3 regions of the Rhizobium sp. AN80A genome follow, and region 3 is predicted to be linked to each of the others. Evidence: predicted binding sites of a transcription regulator. Region 3 holds the regulator's gene; each other region holds the start of a gene.
The links. Region 3 encodes PhoB, which activates phosphate uptake and scavenging genes when phosphate is short. Its sites were predicted from a motif close to TGTCATNNANCTGTCAT; they were not measured.

Region 1: a site for PhoB is predicted at 1,952-1,968, ahead of phnF (phosphonate metabolism transcriptional regulator PhnF). Genes of this name have one in related genera too.
Region 2: a site for PhoB is predicted at 2,497-2,513, ahead of ugpB (sn-glycerol-3-phosphate ABC transporter substrate-binding protein UgpB). Genes of this name have one in related genera too.

What each region holds. Positions count from the first base shown of each region.
Region 1 covers NZ_JASJPX010000003.1:2,659,874-2,664,992, reverse strand. The annotation lists gene dapB (4-hydroxy-tetrahydrodipicolinate reductase) at 1-331, shown strand, start outside; gene P3R82_RS24830 (2,3-bisphosphoglycerate-dependent phosphoglycerate mutase) at 353-988, shown strand; gene phnF (phosphonate metabolism transcriptional regulator PhnF) at 1,190-1,921, opposite strand; gene phnG (phosphonate C-P lyase system protein PhnG) at 2,038-2,523, shown strand; gene phnH (phosphonate C-P lyase system protein PhnH) at 2,523-3,146, shown strand; gene P3R82_RS24810 (carbon-phosphorus lyase complex subunit PhnI) at 3,150-4,259, shown strand; gene P3R82_RS24805 (alpha-D-ribose 1-methylphosphonate 5-phosphate C-P-lyase PhnJ) at 4,256-5,119, shown strand, end outside.
Region 2 covers NZ_JASJPX010000003.1:2,577,703-2,582,821, reverse strand. The annotation lists gene dnaN (DNA polymerase III subunit beta) at 1-917, opposite strand, end outside; gene rsmI (16S rRNA (cytidine(1402)-2'-O)-methyltransferase) at 1,244-2,104, shown strand; gene P3R82_RS24410 (YraN family protein) at 2,094-2,462, shown strand; gene ugpB (sn-glycerol-3-phosphate ABC transporter substrate-binding protein UgpB) at 2,586-3,914, shown strand; gene ugpA (sn-glycerol-3-phosphate ABC transporter permease UgpA) at 3,981-4,865, shown strand; partial or broken gene ugpE (sn-glycerol-3-phosphate ABC transporter permease UgpE) at 4,880-5,119, shown strand, end outside.
Region 3 covers NZ_JASJPX010000003.1:2,384,680-2,389,798, forward strand. The annotation lists gene P3R82_RS23440 (aspartate aminotransferase family protein) at 1-624, opposite strand, end outside; gene P3R82_RS23445 (GcrA family cell cycle regulator) at 1,052-1,597, shown strand; gene phoB (phosphate regulon transcriptional regulator PhoB) at 1,679-2,362, opposite strand; gene phoU (phosphate signaling complex protein PhoU) at 2,399-3,112, opposite strand; gene pstB (phosphate ABC transporter ATP-binding protein PstB) at 3,156-3,971, opposite strand; gene pstA (phosphate ABC transporter permease PstA) at 3,986-5,119, opposite strand, start outside.

The DNA.
Region 1 (5,119 bases), 280 kb from region 3:
CGATGCCCCCTCGGGCACTGCCCTGCTGCTCGGTGAAGCCGCCGCCAAGGGCCGCGGCGTCGATCTCTCAACCCACTCCGTGCGCGTCCGCGATGGCCACACCGGCGCGCGCGAAGCGGGCACGATCGGCTTCGCCACGCTGCGCGGCGGCTCCGTCATCGGCGAACATTCCGTCATCTTCGCCGGCGAAGGCGAGCGCGTCTCGATGGCCCACAGCGCCGGCGATCGCTCCATCTTCGCGCGCGGCGCCGTCAAGGCGGCCCTTTGGGCGCGCGACAGGAAGCCGGGTCTCTATTCCATGCTCGATGTTCTCGGGCTTTCCCAAAACTGATCTTTTTCGGAGGCATTTCTCATGAGTGGTACCCTCGTCCTCGTTCGCCACGGCCAGAGCGACTGGAACCTGAAGAACCTTTTCACCGGCTGGAAGAACCCGGAGCTCACCGAGCTCGGCGTTCAGGAAGCCAACACCGGCGGCAAGGCGCTCGCCGAGACCGGCATCAAGTTCGACATCGCCTTCACCTCCGACCTGAAGCGCGCCCAGGACACGCTGAAGATCATCCTTGAGAACGTCGGCCAGACCGGCCTCGAGACGATCAAGGACCAGGCGCTGAACGAGCGCGACTACGGCGATCTCTCCGGCCTCAACAAGGACGACGCCCGCGCCAAGTGGGGCGAGGAGCAGGTCCACATCTGGCGCCGCTCCTACGACGTTCCCCCTCCGGGTGGCGAAAGCCTGCGCGACACCGGCGCCCGCGTCTGGCCCTATTATCTCACCGAGATCCTGCCCCGCGTGCTGCGCGGCGAAACCGTGCTCGTCGCCGCCCACGGCAATTCGCTGCGCTCGCTGGTCATGGTGCTCGACAAGCTCACCAAGGAACAGATCCTCGGCGTCAACCTCGCGACCGGCGTTCCCATGGTCTACAAGCTCAACGCCGACTCGACCGTCGCGTCCAAGGAAGTCCTCGGCGACATGTCCGGCGCGCACTGAGCCCGTCTCTGGCTGCGTCCAAACTCTCCACCCTCATCCCGGCCTTGTGCCGGGATCCAGTCAACCCAAGTCCTTGGGTTGAAGGACTCCCTCGCGCCGCAGACGCGACGCTGCTGGATCCCGGACCAAGTCCGGGATGAGGGATGCCAGGGGGTTCACGCACGCCCGTGCTGCGCCCTCTCCATGTTGCTAGGATAACCCTCAATTCTCGATCGTGAACTGCACCCGATCAGCGGCAAACCGCGTCACCGAATATTGCACCGGCACGCCGTCGAGATCGGTATTCATCGCCTTGGTGATCAGCACGATCGCGCCCGGCGTCAGCTCCAGCGCCGAGAGATCGGCGGCTTCGGCGTGGGCGGCGGTGATTTCGGTGGTGGCGCGGATATAGTCGGACAGGCCGAGGTCGGCGAAGGCGCGGGTGATCGATTCCGTCTTCTCGTAGGCCTCGGGCATGCCCGCGAAACGCGCCGCCGGAAACCATGAGGTCGCGCTCGAGACCGGCCGTCCATCCGCCTTGCGCACGGTCTCCAGCCGGATCACTTTCGTCCCCGGCGCAAGCTTCAGCCAGCGCGCCACCTCGTCGCTGGACGCCTCCTCGCCATGTCCGAGCAACAGCCCGCGCGTCTCGCGCGCCTGCTCGCCGATGCCGCTGTTGAAGCGCGTCCGCTTGCTGATCGGAAAGTTCAGCCGTTCCTTGCGCTCGATCAGCGTGCCGCGACCCTGCACGGCGCGCACGATCCCCTCCTGCGCCAGCGCCGCCAGCGCGCTGCGCACCGTGTGGCGGTTGACGCCGAACTGCGTGGCCAGCGTCATCTCCGGCGGCACCATGCCCGTTTCGTCGTAGGCGCCGGCGCTGATTGCCTGGCGAATCCGGTCGGCGATCTGTCGCCACAGCGCCACGCCCGTCTGTCTCTGAACCTGCCCAGCCATTTTAGCCCTTTATCTTATGCGCCCCCGAAATGTCACACGCTTGTCACCTCGGCGATTTAGGTCTAGGTATAGCTTGTATGGTTGTCTATATCAATAGACATTTAAAGGATGTGGCGATGACCTTAGCGGAAAAGAAGGTAGGCAAGACCGAGCTGGGTGAGGGTGACCGGGCGCGCAAGCGCACCGTCGATCTGCTCGCCCGCGCCGAGCGGCAGGAGCTGGAAGCGGCCTGGCAGGCATTGGCGGAAAAGCCGGTGGCGCAAGCCGTGCGCGGCCCCGAAACCGGCCTCGTCATGGTGCGCGGCCGCATGGGCGGCGGCGGAGCCGCCTTCAATCTCGGCGAGGTCACCGTCACCCGCGCCACCATCCGCCTCGCTTCCGGCACCATCGGCCATGCCCAGGCGCTCGGTACCGATCGCGAAAAGGCCCGCCTCTCGGCGATCTTCGATGCGCTCTGGCAGGAGCCGGCCACTCGCGACGCTATCGAAAACACCCTGCTTGCGCCGATCGCGGCCCGCGTCGCCGATGCCGATAACAGGAAGGCCGACGAGACCGCGGCCACCCGCGTCGATTTCTTCACCATGGTTCGCGGAGACGACTGATGCCCCTCAAGACTGAAACGCATAACGCAGATGCCCTGTCGGGCGGCTTCGCCGAGCCGGTGTTCCACGCCCAAAGCGTCTTCAAGCTGATGATGGATGCCATGGCTCGCCCCGGCACCATCCAGACCGTGTCGCCCGATGCCGAGCCGCCGGCGCCGCTCGGCATTGCAGCCGGTGCCATCGCGCTGACGCTGTGCGATCACGACACTCCCGTCTGGCTCTCGCCTGCTTTGGCCAAGTCCGCCACGCCGCAATGGCTCGGCTTCCACACCGGCGCGCCGGTGACGCCGGAAAAGGCCGAAGCCCGCTTCGCCTTTGTCGATGAAGGCGCCACGCTCTCCTCCTTCGGCTTGTTTGCCTCCGGCACCCAGGAATATCCCGATCGTTCGACGACGCTCGTCATCGAGCTGCCCGATCTCGAAGGCGGTCGCCGTCTCGCGCTGATGGGCCCCGGCATCAAGACCGTCACCGACGTCGCGCCGCTTGGTCTGCCGGAACGCTTCCTGCATCTGTGGACGGAAAATCGCGCGCTCTTCCCGCGCGGCGTCGACATCGTGCTCACCTCGGGCAGCCGTTTCCTCTGCCTGCCGCGCACCACCAAGATCACCGCAACGGAGATGTGACCCATGTATGTTGCCGTCAAAGGTGGCGAGGCCGCCATTTCGAATGCCCACCGCCTGCTCGCCGATCGCCGCCGTGGTGATCGCGCGCTCCCCGCCATCGGCATCGAGCAGATCGTCGCCCAGCTGACGCTTGCCGTCGACCGCGTCATGGCCGAAGCCTCGCTTTACGACCGCACGCTGGCGGCACTCGCCGTGCGCCAGTCGCGCGGTGATATGATCGAGGCGATCTTCCTGCTGCGCGCCTACCGCACGACATTGCCGCGCTTCGGCTATTCGCAGCCGATCGATACGGCTCAAATGAAGATCGAGCGCCGCGTCTCCGCCACCTACAAGGACCTGCCCGGCGGCCAGCTGCTCGGCCCGACCTTCGATTATACCCACCGCCTGCTCGACCCCTCGCTGCTCGAGGATGGCGCGGTCGAGGAGCCGGTGCTGCGCGAAGCCGAAACCGGCCGCGTCATGCGCGTCTCGGAAATCCTTGCCCATGAAGGCCTGATCGAGGGCGATGGCGAAATGCCGGAGGATCACGAGATCGGCGATCTCACCCGCGAGCCGATGGAATTCCCGATGAGCCGGGATCTGCGCCTGCAGGCGCTCGCCCGTGGCGACGAGGGCTTCCTTCTGGCGCTCGGCTATTCCACCCAGCGCGGCTATGGCCGCAACCACCCCTTCACCGGCGAAATCCGCATCGGCGAGGTTGAGGTGGAGTTTGATGTGCCCGAGCTTGGCTTCGCCGTCTCGCTCGGTTCCATCCAGGTCACCGAATGCCAGATGGTCAACCAGTTCAAGGGCTCCTCCAAGGCGCCGCCGCAGTTCACCCGTGGTTACGGCCTGGTCTTCGGCCAGAGCGAGCGCAAGGCCATGTCCATGTCGCTGGTGGATCGTGCGCTTCGGGCAGGCGAGCTCGGCGAGGATGTCACAGCGCCCGCGCAGGACGAGGAATTCGTCATCTCGCATGCCGATAACGTCCAGTCGACCGGCTTCGTCGAGCATCTGAAGCTGCCGCACTATGTCGATTTCCAGGCCGAGCTCGATCTCGTCCGCCGCATGCGCAACGACTTCGACGCCGCCCGCAACGGCGGCGATGACGATCTCAAGGAGGCAGCCGAATGAGCGATCTCGCCACATACAACTTCGCCTATCTCGACGAACAGACCAAGCGGATGATCCGCCGCGCCATCCTGAAGGCGATCGCCATTCCCGGCTATCAGGTTCCCTTCGCCTCGCGCGAAATGCCGATGCCTTATGGCTGGGGCACCGGCGGCGTGCAGGTCACGGCCTCGATCATCGGCCCCGATGACGTGCTCAAGGTCATCGACCAGGGTGCCGACGACACCACCAACGCCGTCTCCATCCGCGCCTTCTTCCAGAAGGTCGCCAATGTCGCGGTCACCACGCACACGAAGGATGCCACCATCATCCAGACCCGCCACCGCATCCCGGAAGAAAAGCTCGGGGCGGGGCAGGTGCTGGTCTACCAGGTGCCGATCCCCGAGCCGCTGCGCTTCCTCGAGCCGCGCGAGACCGAGACCCGCAAGATGCACGCGCTCGAGGAATACGGCCTCATGCACGTCAAGCTCTACGAGGACATCGCCCATAACGGCCGCATCTCCAAGACCTACGCCTACCCGGTCAAGGTCGCCGGCCGCTACGTCATGGACCCGTCGCCGACGCCGAAGTTCGACAATCCGAAAATGCACATGTCGGACGCCCTGCAGCTCTTCGGCGCCGGCCGCGAAAAACGCATCTACGCCGTCCCGCCCTACACCGAAGTCGTCAGCCTCGATTTCGAGGACCACCCCTTCGAGATCCAGCGCTTCGGCAAGCCCTGCGCGCTCTGCGGCGCCGAGGACGTCTATCTCGATGAGGTGATCCTCGACGACAAGGGCGGCCGCATGTTCGTCTGCTCGGATACGGATCATTGCGAGGACCGGCGGGAGCATGGCCATGCCGGCGAGATGTTGGCGCAGGGT
Region 2 (5,119 bases), 190 kb from region 3:
CCCGAATCCGGATTGTTGACCGTCAGCAGCAGCTGCCCGTCCGAAAGCGCCAGCTTCACGGCGCGGCCACGCTCCGACGAGATGGTCGAGACGCGGTCGACGGCCTGGGCGAAGCTCGTGCAGTCGACGCGCATTTCCTTGTCATTGCCGGTCGGTATGACGCGCTGGTAATCGGGGAAGGTGCCGTCGATCAGCTTCGAGGTCATGACGATCGAGCCGATCGAAAGGCGGATCTTGGCGTCGGAGACCTCGACGGTGACCATCGCCTCCGGATTGTCGACCAGCTTCTGCAACTCGCCGACCGTCTTGCGCGGGATGATGATCCCGGGCATGCCCTCGGAGCCCGAGGGAGCATTGACGTCGGCGCGCGCCAGGCGGTGGCCGTCGGTGGCGACGGCGCGCAGCTTCAGGTCGCCTTCGCTTTCGATCGTGTGGAAGAAGATGCCGTTCAGGTAATATCGGGTCTCTTCCGTCGAGATCGCGAACTGCGTGCGATCGATCAGCATCTTCAGATCCGTCGCCTTCAGCTTGAACGTATGCGTGAAGGTGCCGGCCGTGAGATCCGGGAAGTCGGCTTCCGGCAGGCACTGCAGCGAAAACTTCGAACGGCCCGACTGAACTGTCATCGAGCCGCCATCCTGGCTGGTGGCGAGCAGCACTTCCGAGCCGTCGGAGAGCTTGCGCACGATGTCGTAGAGAAGATGCGCGGGAACCGTGGTGGCGCCGGGCTGCTCGACATTGGCGGGTGTCGCTTCCGTCACTTCCAGGTCGAGGTCGGTCGCCTTCATGTCGAGGCTCTGGCCATCGGCGCGCAGCAGGATGTTCGACAGGATCGGGATCGTGTTGCGGCGTTCAACCACGCGGTGAACGTGGTTCAGCGACTTCAAGAGATTGGACCGCTCAATAGTAATACGCATGGGATGCTACCGCTTTCGACCGTTACTGCCCGGGCGCGTTACGCGCCTGAATAATGCCTTTCCCAAAAGCTGGGACCGGAGGATTGGACGCGCAAAATGGCAGAATTTTGCGGACGAATGCAAGAGGCGCAAAGGTCGCCGCCCCCGCAATCGGCATTTTCGCTGCGGATGCTAACAGAAATCACCGTTACCGTCGAAGCGCTGCCCCTTGCCGAAGGCATGGCCGTCGCCCATAAAGGCCGGTAGCCAGAAAGGGCACCGATATCTTGGACAATGAAAACGCGACGACAGAGGGCGGCAGGCAGCGTAGCTTCCGCCTGCACAACATGGCCGTTCCCGCCCGCCCGCAGGAGCCCGGCCTCTATCTCGTCGCGACGCCGATCGGCAATCTCGGCGACATAACGCTGCGCGCGCTGGAGACGCTGGCCGGCGCCGATGTGCTGGCCTGCGAGGATACCCGCGTCACCCGCGTGCTGCTCGATCGCTACGGCATCCAGAACCGCCCCTACGCCTATCACGAGCACAATGCCGACGAGGTCGGACCGAGGCTGCTCGCGGCGCTCGAAGCCGGGAAATCCGTGGCGCTTGTCTCCGATGCCGGAACGCCGCTGGTCTCCGACCCCGGCTACCGCCTCGCGCAATCGGCGATCGAAGCCGGCTATCGGGTGATCCCGATCCCCGGCGCGTCGGCGCCGCTGGCGGCCCTCGTCGGCTCCGGTCTCCCGAACGATGCCTTCCTCTTCGCCGGTTTCCTCCCGACCAAGGACAAGGCGCGCCGCGACCGCCTGTCTGAGTTCGCCGCCACGCCGGCGACGCTGATGTTCTTCGAATCCCCGCACCGCATCGGCGCCGCGCTGATCGCCGCCGCCGACGTTCTCGGCGGCGATCGCCCGGCCTCCGTCTGCCGCGAGCTGACCAAGAGCTACGAGGAGTTCCGCCGGGGCACGCTCGCCGAACTCGCCGCCCACTATGCCGATGTCGACAATGTCAAGGGCGAGATCGTGCTCGTCATCGGCCCGGCGCCGGCCCGCGCCGTCGAGGAAGCGGATATCGACGCCATCCTCGCCGACCTCTCTCAGACCCTCCCGACCGCCAAGGCCGCCGCCGAGGCCGCCCGCATCACCGGTCTCCCCCGCAAGGAGCTCTACCAGCGCCTGCTCGACCGCAAGGCCGGCGATGGCCGCTAGTCGCGACACCGGTCTTCGCCGCAAGGCGCTGCGTCGGGGCCGCGTCTCCGAATATGTCGCTGCTCTCTATCTCATGGTCAAAGGCTACCGCATCGTCGCGCTGCGCTACCGCACGCGGCTCGGCGAGATCGACATCATCGCCCGCAAGGGCGACCTGGCGATCTTCGTCGAGGTCAAGGCGCGGCGCGAGGAGGGGGCGGCCATAGATGCCGTCTCGCATCTCACGCAGACCCGCATTCGCGGCGCCAGCGACCTCTGGCTCGCCCGCCAGCGCGACCGCGCGCGGCTATCGCAACGCTACGACATCGTCGCCATCGTGCCGGGCAAATGGCCGGTCCATTTGCGCGATGCGTTCTGATTGCTTTCGTTAGCCGGTTAATTTCTTCGGAATTTGTAATCGGCCTGTCATGAAATCGTTAAGGAGGTGTCACAATAGGCCTCTATTGCGTCCTCACGCCAACAATGGTGGAGAGGGTTTTTCATGTTTAAGACTATTTCATTGGCCGCTGCCGCGGTTGCTTTGTCCGCTTCCGCGTCCTTCGCTGCAACCGAGGTCACCTGGTGGCACGCCATGGGTGGCGAACTCGGCAAGAAGCTCGAGGAAGTTGCCCAGAAGTTCAACGACAGCCAGAGCGAATACAAGATCGTTCCCGTTTACAAGGGCACCTATCCCGAGACGCTGACGGCCGCGATCGCCGCCTTCCGCGCCGGCCAGCAGCCCGCCATCGTTCAGGTCTTCGAAGTCGGCACCGGCACGATGATGGCCGCCAAGGGCGCCGTCTACCCGGTCTACCAGTTGATGAAGGACGAGGGCGAGCCCTGGGATCCGTCGAAGTTCCTGGCGCCCGTCGTCGGCTACTATTCCGATCCCGAGGGTAACATCCTGTCGATGCCGTTCAACTCGTCGACGCCGATCCTCTACTACAACAAGGACGTCTTCAAGAAGGCCGGCCTCGATCCCGAAGTCGCTCCGAAGACCTGGGCCGAGCTTGCCGAGATGAGCAAGAAGATCGTCTCCTCCGGCGCTGCCAAGTGCGGCTTCACCATGTCCTACGGCGCGACCTGGGTTGGCCTCGAAAACTACTCCGCCATCCAGAACCTGCCCTACGGCACCCAGCAGAACGGCTTCGGCGGCATGAACGCCGAGTTCACGTTCAACGGCCCGAACCAGGCCAAGTTCTGGGACAATCTGAAGACGTGGCAGGATGAAGGCGTCTACAAGTACGGCGGCCCGAGCGCCGGCGCCGACGCCGCTCCGCTCTTCTACTCGCAGCAGTGCGCGGCCTACATGAACTCGTCCGCTTCGCGCGCCGGCGTCATCAACAACGCCAAGGACTTCAAGGTCGGCTTCGCACCGCTGCCTTACGACGACGCTGTCACCAAGGATCCGAAGAACTCGATCATCGGTGGCGCCACCCTGTGGGTCCTGAATGGTCAGAAGGACAAGGCTGTCTACAAGGGCGCCGCCAAGTTCTTCACCTACCTCTCGCAGCCCGAGGTTCAGGCCGAGTGGCACCAGTTCACCGGCTACCTGCCGATCACCAATGCTGCTTATGAGCTTGGTCAGAAGCAGGGCTACTACGAAAAGAACGCCGGTTCGGACATCGCCATCAAGCAGATCATGCGCGGCACGCCTTCCGAAAACTCCAAGGGTGTTCGCTTCGGCAACCTGACGCAGATCCGCGACGTTCTCGACCAGCAGCTCGAAGCCGTTCTCAACGGCAAGAAGACCGGTCAGGAAGCGCTCGACGAAGGCGTGAAGCAGGGCAACGCCAAGCTGCGCGAATTCGAAGCCGCGAACTCCAACTAAGGGTCGCTCCCTCCGTCCGCCCTCTCCGGCCCGTCCGGGGAGGGCATTTTCCTTGAGGGGTCACGCATGCAAACCAAACGCACCGTCTTCCAAAGCCGTCTCCTGCCCTATCTCCTGATCGCGCCGCAGCTTCTCATCACGATCGTCTTCTTCGTGTGGCCGGCGGTTCAGGCCGTATGGCAGTCCTTCCTGCGCCAGGACCCCTTCGGTCTCAAGGACACCTTCGTGGGCATGGCGAACTACAGGCGTTTGCTTGGCGATCCCGATTACCTCAATTCGCTTGCCGTCACCTTCACCTTCTCGATCGGCGTCACCGTGCTGTCGATGGGGCTGTCGCTCCTCTTCGCGGTTTGCGTCAACCGGGTGATCCGTTCGCAGCGCTTCTACACGACGCTTCTGGTCTGGCCCTATGCCGTGGCGCCGGCCGCGTCCGGCCTGCTCTGGTGGTTCATGTTCAACCCCAGCGTCGGCATCATCCCCTATGTGCTCGGCTATTTCGGCTACAGCTGGAACCACCGCCTCAATCCGAACAACGCGATGGTGCTGATCATCATCGCCGCCGCGTGGAAGCAGATCTCCTACAACTTCCTGTTCTTCGTCGCCGGCCTGCAATCGGTGCCGCACTCGCTGACGGAAGCGGCCGCCATCGATGGCGCCGGCCCGATCAAGCGCTTCTGGACGATCGTCTTCCCGCTCCTGTCGCCGACCACCTTCTTCCTGGCGGTGATCAACATCACCTATGCGATGTTCGACACCTTCCCGATCATCGACGCGGCCACCGGCGGCGGTCCGTCGCAATCGACCAACATCCTGGTCTACAAGGTCTACGCCGACGGTTTCGTCGGTCTCAACCTCGGTCCGTCGGCCGCGCAGTCCGTGGTGCTCATGCTGATCGTCGTCCTTCTGACCGTCGTCCAGTTCCGCTGGATCGAACGCAAAGTGCAGTATTGAAGCGAGAGCCAGCCATGGTCGAGAACCGTCCCTTCCTCAATTTCCTCACTCACCTCGTGCTGATCCTCGGGATCGCCATGGTGGTCTTTCCCGTCTACCTCGCCTTCATTGCCTCGACGCGCGGTCCCTCGGACTTCCTGACCGGCGTGGTGCCGCTCACTCCGGGCACCCAGATGATCCAGAACTACGGCGTGCTGCTCGGTGCCGGCGCATCGAATGCCGGCGCGCCGCCCTTCCTGCTGATGCTCGGCAAC
Region 3 (5,119 bases):
TTCGTCGCAGAGCTGGCGCAGCGCCTTCATGAACTCGGTGGTCGCCGGGCGGATACCGCCCTCGCCCTGCACCGGCTCGATCAGGATGCCGGCCGTGGCATCGGTGATGGCGGCGCGAACGGCTTCGATATCGCCGAAGGGCACCTGGTCGAAACCGGGCGTCTTGGGGCCGAAGCCCTCGAGATACTTCTCCTGGCCGCCGGCGGCGATGGTCGCCAGCGTGCGGCCGTGGAAGGCGCCCTCGAAGGTGATGATGTGGAAACGCTCGGGATGGCCCTTCGAATACTGGTAGCGGCGCGCGGTCTTGATCGCGCATTCCAGTGCCTCGGCGCCCGAATTGGTGAAGAACACCTTATCCGCGAAGGTTGCATCCGTCAGCCGCTTGGCGAAACGCTCCTGGCCCGCGATCTCGTAAATGTTGGACAGATGCCAGACCTTGTCGGCCTGCTCCTTCAGCGCGCCGACGACGTGCGGGTGGCTATGGCCGACGGAGGTCACGGCAACGCCCGCGCCGAAATCGAGATATCGCTCGCCGGTTTCGGTGATCAGCCACACGCCCTCTCCTCGCTCGAACCGCAGCGGGGCACGAGAGTAGGTATCATAAAGCGGCGCGGCTTCAGCCATGGCGCGATCTCCTGTCATTCGCTCAACACTGGCCCGGACTCCGGCTAAAAGCGGGTGCCCGGAAATGAAAAATGCCGCCTTTCGGCGGCGAGGGGCACTATTGTCTTTTCGCAGTGCGATGTCAACAAAACTGAGCTTTTGCCGCATGCGTCAAGCAAGCATCGGGGCGCCGGCGAGCTATCAACAGCTAATGTTGCAGAAATGACTCTACCATCCAGCAAGTTGGGGAAAACCGAGAAATCGATTCGCCGCGATTCAACCGACTCTTGTCACGGAGTCGCCCTCACTCTAGGTTAAAACTCAATTACTAGACTGCATGCGGCGGAACTAGTCACCAAAATCGAGCAAGCGTTTCTTGGTCCGGACACGTCCGTGCCATGGGTGAAGGATTCTGCCTACACCAACGCTAATAAGGCGGAGACAGGGCATGAACTGGACAGACGAGCGCGTTGAAAGACTGAAGAAGCTTTGGGCCGAGGGCCTGAGCGCCAGCCAGATTGCGGCACAACTTGGCGGTGTAAGCCGCAACGCCGTCATCGGCAAGGTCCACCGCCTGAACCTTCCGGGCCGCGCCAAGGCCGGCGGCGCAACGACGGCGACGAGAGCGCCGAAGCGCCCGGCGGCATCCACGCCACGCCCCGCCAGCAACTTCAATTCCGCGCGCATCTCGCCCGCCCGTGCCGTCGCCCGCCCACAGGGTTCGGCGATGCTCAAGGAAGAGATGGACATCGATGCGATCGAGGAAGTTCGCTTCCGTCCGTCCGCCAACGTGGTCGTTCCGATTTCACGCCGCCTCGGTCTCACGGAACTGACCGAGCGCACGTGCAAGTGGCCGGTCGGCGATCCGCTGACCGATGATTTCCACTTCTGCGGCTGCGAGTCCCCGGATACGTCGCCCTACTGCACCTATCACCAGCGCATGGCCTACCAGCCGGTCAACGAGCGCCGCAAGGCAGCCAACCGGGTCGCATGACCCGGAAAGCCGGATAAGGAACACAAGAAAACGGGCCCTCGCGGGGCCCGTTTTTCGTTGGATCGTGAGAACTGGAAGCGCTTACGCTTCCATGGAATAGCCGGCGCCGCGAACGGTGCGGATGACATCCTGCATGTTCGAGAAGTTGAGCGCCTTGCGCAGGCGGCCGACATGCACGTCGACGGTGCGTTCGTCGACATAGATGTCGTGGCCCCAGACGCCATCGAGCAGCTGCGAGCGCGAGAAGACGCGGCCCGGCGACGACATCAGGAATTCCAGCAGGCGGAATTCGGTCGGTCCGAGGCGGACTTCGCGGCTCTTGCGGTGGACGCGGTGGGTTTCGCGATCGAGTTCGATATCGCCGCACTTCAGCAGCGAGGACAGAACTTCCGGCTTGGCGCGACGCAGCATCGCCTTGACGCGGGCAACGAGCTCAGGTGTCGAGAACGGCTTGACGACGTAGTCGTCGGCGCCGGTCGAAAGGCCGCGAACACGTTCGCTTTCCTCGCCACGGGCGGTCAGCATGATGATCGGCAGGCGCTCCGTCTCCGGGCGCATCCGCAAGCGACGGCACAGTTCGATGCCGGATACGCCAGGCAGCATCCAGTCGAGGATCAAAAGGTCGGGCGTGCGCTCCTGCAGCCGGATCTCGGCCTCGTCACCGCGAAGGATGGTATCGACTTCAAAGCCTTCGGCCTCAAGGTTATAGCGAAGAAGCACGCTCAGTGCTTCTTCGTCTTCAACGACTGCTACTCTTGGGATCATTCGTCTCGGTCTCCTGGTGGCGCGGGTCCGTCACGCTTATTCCGTGACCGCGCCGACGGTGTTAGCCGTATCGTCCTTCGGACGCTCGCCTTCCGGCTGGGCGCCGGTTGCCATGTAGTAGATGGTTTCAGCGATGTTGGTGGCGTGGTCGCCGATACGCTCGATGTTCTTGGCGCAGAACAGGAGATGCGTGCAGCTGGTGATGTTGCGCGGATCTTCCATCATGTAGGTCAGCATCTCGCGGAACAGCGAGGTGTACATCGCGTCGATTTCCTCGTCGCGCTCGCGGATCGACTTCGCCTTGTCGGCGACGCGGCTGGTGTAGACGTCAAGCACTTCCTTGAGCTGGACGAGCGCCAGTTCGGCGAGGTGCTCGAGGCCGCGGGCGAGCTTGCGCGGAACGCCGGTGCTCTGGACCGCGATGACACGCTTGGCGGTGTTCTTGCCGAGGTCGCCGACGCGCTCGAGGTCGGCGGCGATGCGGATCGAACCCATGATCTCGCGAAGGTCGGCGGCCATCGGCTGACGGCGGGCGATCGTGATGATGGCCTTTTCGCCGACTTCACGTTCGGCGTTGTCCAGGATCACGTCGTCGGAAATGACCTTCTGGGCGAGCGAGATGTCACCGTTGACCAGCGCCCGGACAGCGTCCGAGACCATCTGCTCGGCAAGGCCGCCCATCTCCGAAATACGGCGGGTCAGGAACTTGAGATCATCGTCATAAGCGGAATAGATATGTGTCGATGCCATGGGGCTTATCCTTGAATGTCCTGAGGTTTACCGGTTTCGGAGATCAGCCGAAGCGGCCCATGATGTAATCCTGGGTGCGCGGATCGTCCGGGTTGGTGAACATCTTGTCGGTGTCGTTCTCCTCGACAAGGTTACCGAGGTGGAACATGGCGGTGCGCTGCGAGACGCGGGCCGCCTGCTGCATGGAGTGCGTGACGATGACGATCGTGTAGGCTTCACGCAGCTCGTGGATGAGTTCCTCGACCTTGGCGGTCGCGATCGGGTCGAGCGCCGAGCAGGGCTCGTCCATGAGGATGACTTCGGGGCTGACGGCGATCGCGCGGGCGATGCACAGACGCTGCTGCTGACCGCCCGAGAGGCCGGTGCCGCCTTCATGCACGCGGTCCTTGACTTCGTTCCACAGGCCGGCGCGCTGCAGGCTCTGCTCGACGATGACGTCCATGTCGGCCTTCGTCTTGGCGAGACCATGGATGCGCGGGCCGTAGGCGACGTTCTCGTAGATCGACTTCGGGAAGGGGTTCGGCTTCTGGAACACCATGCCGACGCGGGCGCGCAGTTCGACGACGTCGATATCCGGATCGTAGATATCATCGCCATCGAGCGTGATCTTGCCGGTGACGCGGCAGTTGTCGATCGTGTCGTTCATGCGGTTCAGGCTGCGCAGGAAAGTGGACTTGCCGCAGCCCGACGGACCGATGAGAGCCGTCACGGTGTTTTCGCGGATGTTCAGCTTCACGTCGAAAAGCGCGCGCTTGTCGCCGTAGTAAACCGAGACGTCTTGGCCGATCATTTTATACGGAATGGTATTCATCTTCTGGTCTAGCGCCTTCTCAACTGCTGCTTCCGTCAACATGTTCATGATGTTTACTCCGTTTACCAGCGGCGCTCAAAGCGACGACGCAAGAGGATGGCTCCGAGGTTCATGACGATCAGGAACAGGAGCAGGACGATGATGGCGCCGGACGTGCGCTCGACAAAGGCGCGTTCGGCTTCGTTTGCCCACATGTAGACCTGCACCGGCAGAGCCGTGGAAGGATCCATCGGGGTGGTCGGCGCATTGGCGACGAAGGCGACCATGCCGATCAGGAGCAGCGGTGCGGTTTCGCCGAGCGCGTGCGCCAGACCGATGATGGTGCCGGTCAGGATGCCAGGCATTGCCAGCGGCAGGACATGGTGGAACACCATCTGCATCTTCGAGGCGCCGAGGCCCAGCGCCGCGGCGCGGATCGACGGCGGCACGGCGCGCAACGCCGCGCGGGTGGCGATGATGATGGTCGGCAGCGTCATCAGCGTCAGCACCAGACCGCCGACCAGCGACGCGGAGCGCGGGAGCCCAGCGAAGTTGATGAAGACGGCGAGACCGAGCAGACCGTAGACGATGGAGGGCACCGCCGCGAGGTTGTTGATGTTGACCTCGATCAGGTCGGTCAGCTTGTTCTTCGGCGCGAACTCCTCGAGATAGATCGAGGCAGCGACGCCGATCGGCAGCGACAAGGCGAGAACGATCAGCATCAGGTAGAGCGACCCGATCAGGGCGACGCCGAGACCAGCGGCCTCAGGGCGGCTGGAGTTGCCGTTGACGAAGAGGCCGGTGTTGAATTGCTTGGTCAGCGCGCCGCTGGCGGTAAGCTGTTGCATCCAGCCGACCTGGCGATCGTTGACCTTGCGGTTCTTCTCGTCGACCGTCAGATCGATCTGGCCCTTGTTGGCCGAGTCGACGTTGGCGTCGGCGAGCAGCGTGACGTTGACCGTCTTGCCGATGAGCGACGGGTCGGCGACGACCATGTCGCGGAGCACGATCGGCGCGCCCTTGGAGATCATCGCGGTGGCGTCACGCGTTTCCGGACGGCTCTGGGCGTTGATGCCCAATGTCTTGACCATGGCGTCGCGGATCAGCACCGGATAGTTGCCGGTGATCAGCACCGAGGGGTCCGTGGCGCGCTTGTTGTTGGGATCGAGAACCTTTTCGGAGAACTCGATGGGGAGCGTGATCGCGGTCTGCTGGAA